DNA from 2 places in the Lactobacillus sp. UBA5813 genome. Region 1 is predicted to be linked to the other one. Evidence: riboswitches for the same ligand, from Rfam matches in the RefSeq annotation. Region 1 holds a riboswitch; the other holds the start of a gene.
The links. A riboswitch is a leader RNA that binds a small molecule or an ion and turns the genes downstream of it on or off. The one in region 1 is predicted to bind lysine.

Region 1 (2,406 bases):
AGCGCTGCTGCCAGCTTTAGGCTGCTGCTTAATTGCAGTTGCCATTAATTGGTTGCGTTTCTTAGTAGGGATGGTTTTTAAAATAGCGTTAACTTGCTTTAATAATTTGGTATTGCTCTTCTTAACCCCGATGCTGACAACTGAATCGTCATGGTCGACATGGAAACCAGGCATCTTGTTCAAGTTAACAGCAATGATGTTAGGGTTAACGTTGCGGTAGCTTTGATATTCGATATCTTCAGCAACATAGCCATCAATTGTGCCGGAAGCTAAGCTTTGACGCATTGATGGAAAGTCCCGCATTGCAGGTTCTCTTTTAGCACCTTTTAATTGCTTAATCAAAGTGTAGTGCAAAGTACCTTGCTGAGCAGTTAACTTGGCACCTTTGAAATCAGACAGCTTCTTAGCATTTGAGTACTTGCTTGCCTTGTTCACGATGACAACAAATGTACTCTTTCTGTAAGGTACAGTAAAGTTGATCGCCTTGCGTCTTTCAGCTGTTGGACTCATTCCGGCAATAATTAAGTCAATCTTGCCAGAAGTCAATGCTGGAAGAAGACCGTCCCATTCAGTCTTTTCAACAATAACTTTTTTATGCAATTTTTTACCAATAATTTTGGCAATTTGCACATCATAGCCGTTGGCGTATGAATGTGAGCCATCAATTGGAACAGCACCATTAGCAATGGTGGTTTGAGTCCAATTGTAAGGTGGATAATTAGCTTCCATTCCAATCTTTAATACGCCGGAATTTTTAGCAGCTTCAGTCCGATGACTGTTGAAGCTAAGTCCCATAAATAAACTGAGGAGTACTGCCAACATTGCAGCAATCCAATTAAATCTTGACTTCAATGAAAAAACCTCCAAATGTTTTCTACATAAAGCCAATACAATAAAAGCGTAAATAAAAACCTCGCTGTTTCCAAGAACAACGAGGCGTAAATCATCAGTATTAAAACCAAATCATATAGCGCTCCCTGGGGACGAACCAGGACAGTCTACAGGATATGTTCCTGCAGCCCAACAAAAATGTTTCACGAAAAACAATTCTGTTTCGGCGATAAACCTAAAATTAAGGATCAAAACCTTCGTGAGTTCACATTAATTTTGTGATTATCGCAACCTCTATTGCATTGGGAAAATTATTTAACTGCTGAAAAGATTAAATGATTTTTAATATTTTGTCAAGTTAGAATTGATTATTTTTTATTAAAAATGTATATAATAAGGGCAAGGATGAAAATAAATGAGGACAAAATGAACTATTCAGAATATTTTACCAACCGTTCAACTGATGAAATTACTAAAGACTTAATCGGCCGTCCTTTAATTTTTATCAGTCATGGCAAAAAGCTTGGCGGCTACATTGTCGAAGCTGAGGCCTATATGGGCAAAAAAGATAGGGCGGCGCATTCATACGGCGGACGCAGGAGCCCGGCAAATGAAGGTCTTTATCGCAAAGGCGGCACAATTTACATCTATTCGCAGCGGCAATACTTCTTTTTTGATGTTGCCTGCCAAGAAGAAAATGAGCCGCAAGGGATTTTGATTAGAGCGATTGAACCTGTTTGGGGAATTGATGAAATGACCCAAAACCGCAACGGCAAAAATGGCGTTTTATTAACCAATGGTCCTGCAAAAATGATGCAAGCTTTCGGCATTCACAGACGCAACTGGGATCTGCATTTTCTTTCAGATTCGCCATTTGCAATTGATCTGAATGATGAAAATAAAAAAGCAGCTCAAAAGATCATTGCTTCGGCAAGAATAGGGATCAATCAATCTGATCCTATTTGGGCCAAGAAAAAACTGCGCTATTATGTAGCTGGAAATCCGTATGTTTCTAATATGAAAAAACGTGAGATGCAAGAAGATCACGGCTGGCAAAGGAGATAAAAATGGGTGAAATTAAATTAGTCAGAATTTATGAACATGAGCAACCTAATGGCTACCGCATTTTAGTCGATCGGATGTGGCCACGCGGCATTAGCAAGGTTAAGGCTGCACTGGATGAATGGAATAAGGAAATTGGCCCCACGACTGAACTGAGAAAATGGTTTAATCATGAAGATGAAAAGTTCCCAGAATTCAAGGAAAAATACCTTAGCGAACTAGAGCAGAATGACTTTACGCCAACTTTTCTGCAAACAGTTAAAACCAAATTGGCTAGTGGCGATGTAGTGTTTCTTTATGGTGCGAAAAATAAAGAGCACAACCAAGCGGTCGTGCTCAAAGAATATGTTGAGAAACATTTATAATTTTTTATGTCCATGTCTTTTAACGCGGACGAAGTGGAAAATAATCGTTAAGCCTAAAATCGTGAAGACGATTATTGCAAAAGCAGTGTTCGGCATTTCCCATCTTAATGGTGGCAAAGCTAGCAGCAGCTTTAAAGCAATGATTCCG
Region 2 (2,406 bases), on a different contig from region 1:
TCTTCATTTCTTGATCTCCTTAATCTTCTTGGTAGCTTTGATCTAAGCGAACTAAATCTTCTAGACTTTCACGTTTGACTACTACTTGCGCATGACCATTTTCCGCAAAAACAACGGCGGGACGTGGATTGCGGTTGTAGTTTGAAGCCATTGAATAACCGTAGGCACCAGTGTCGAGCATTGCCAGAATGTCGCCTGGTTTAGTTTTTGGCAAAAAGGCATCTGCACTTAGCAGGTCACCGGATTCACAATACTTGCCGGCAATGCGAACGTGCTCTTCTTCCTTTGCTTTAAGATTATTTGCCAAAACCGTTTCATATTCGGCCTGATAAAGAGCGGGACGAATGTTGTCGCCCATTCCGCCATCGACCGTTACATAAGGCTTCAAGCCGGGAACGTCTTTGCGTGAGCCGACTTGGTAAAGGTTATAACCAGCGGGACCAACGATTGAACGACCTGGTTCAATATCGATCTCGGGCAACGGATAATCGTTTTTCGCAGCTTCTTGCTTGATTGTTTCAACGATCGCCTTAACGAATGCCTCCGGCTTTAATGGATGGTCAGAAGAAACATATTTAATACCGAAGCCACCGCCGACATTAATGATTTTTGCAGTGTAGCCGTACTTCTCACGCCAGCTGCTGGCTACTTGCATCAGTTTTTGAGCAGCCATTTCAAAACCGTTCAATTCAAAAATCTGTGAACCGATGTGAGCGTGAATTCCAACCATATTCATTCGTGGTTCGGCCAGCACTTCTTGAAGTGCCTTGGCTGCCTGACCGCTATTAAGATCAAAACCAAACTTGCTGTCAATTTGACCGGTTTGATCATATTCATGCGTATGTGCTGAAATACCAGGCGTTAAGCGAAGCATCACTTTAATGTGACGGTCGTTTTCTTGCAAAACCTCTTTTAGCAATTTAATTTCATAAAAATTGTCAATAATGATCTTGCCAACATGATTTTTAACTGCCATTTCCAGCTCAGCCCGTGATTTATTGTTGCCGTGGAAACTAACCCGTTCCATTGGAAAGCTGGCCTTCAAAGCGGTGTAAAGTTCGCCCGCCGAAACAACATCAGTATAGGCACCTTCTTCTGCGGCCACTTGATACATGGCAATTGTGGCGAAAGCCTTGCTTGCATAAGAAACCGCATATGAAGTTTTCTCTTCTTCAAAAACCTGCTTGAATTTGCGAATCTGTTGGCGAATTTGACCAACATCGTAAACGATTAACTGCGTGCCGTACTTTTTAGCTAAGGCAACACTGTCAACGCCGCCAATTAATAAATGACCTTCTGGACTAACCTGTGAACTAGCAATTTGTGAATTCATTGATCTCTCCGTTTTTTAACTAGGTGAAGCGCTAAATAAAAAATCCATTGTCTGCCGCTACAAACAATGGATTAATCATCTTTAATCTAATAGTCGATAGCGCTCCGCGAACCTCTTCGTTTCTTTTCGCGACAGTCCGCAACTTCTTTAGTTACGACCCAGCTAGTAGCTTTGGCATCAGTTACTGCTTCGGCAGCCTCCCCTTTCACAGTGATCATCGTCGTGCCTGACTTACACTCTTAATCATGTCGGTTGCTCCTCTTCGATTTGACTAAATTGTATATTTTATTAAAAACATAGTCAACACATTTATAACTGTTTTTTATTCTTTATTAATAATTAAATTCGATTACTTTTGCTTATTCTCAAATTGATTTGCATAAATTAAAATCAATGTTAAAATTCAATTAAATTATCTCAAGTTACAGGTGAAAGAAGTTAGAAAATGAAAGTAATCAAGTTCGGTGGTAGTTCTTTAGCTACAGGCAAGCAAGTTGAACGCGCAATTAGGATTTTTTTGGCTGACGATAATCGGCAAGCAATGGTTGTCTCGGCTCCTGGCAAAAGGTTCAGCGATGACATCAAAGTTACTGATTTATTGATCAAATATGCAAAAACATATTTAAACAAACAAGATACTAGCGAAATCGTTGAGCAAATTTTCGCACGTTACCAAGAAATAGGCCAATATTTTGGCTTGACTAAAGAAGATCTTAACTTTGTCAAAGAAATATTAACGTCCTTGCCTGATCAGCAATATCCCAATGATGATTATCTTTTGGCCGCTTTCAAAGCACATGGCGAACGCTTAAATGCGCACTTGATTGCAAAAATTCTGCAGCATCAAGGTCTAAACGCTAAGTTTTTGGATCCGACTGAGGCCGGCTTAATCGTAACTGGTGAGCCCAACGATGCTTCCATCAGCCCTGAAACCTATTTGAATCTGGATCAGATTCGCCTTCAAGCTGATGAAAAAATCGTCTTTCCTGGCTTCTTCGGCATCACGCCATCTGGCCACATCGCTACTTTTTCACGGGGCGGTTCGGATATCACTGGTGCGATTTTAGCGCATG

Region 2: another riboswitch for lysine. It lies ahead of lysA (diaminopimelate decarboxylase); the one in region 1 lies ahead of B2008_RS01090 (ABC transporter substrate-binding protein/permease).

The regions. Positions count from the first base shown of each region.
Region 1 covers NZ_DICZ01000007.1:16,525-18,930, forward strand. The annotation lists gene B2008_RS01090 (ABC transporter substrate-binding protein/permease) at 1-852, opposite strand, end outside; lysine riboswitch at 961-1,136, opposite strand; gene B2008_RS01095 (DNA-3-methyladenine glycosylase) at 1,258-1,896, shown strand; gene B2008_RS01100 (DUF488 domain-containing protein) at 1,899-2,258, shown strand; gene B2008_RS01105 (TerC family protein) at 2,253-2,406, opposite strand, start outside.
Region 2 covers NZ_DICZ01000026.1:13,307-15,712, forward strand. The annotation lists gene dapD (2,3,4,5-tetrahydropyridine-2,6-dicarboxylate N-acetyltransferase) at 1-7, opposite strand, end outside; gene lysA (diaminopimelate decarboxylase) at 20-1,333, opposite strand; lysine riboswitch at 1,422-1,604, opposite strand; gene B2008_RS05030 (aspartate kinase) at 1,779-2,406, shown strand, end outside.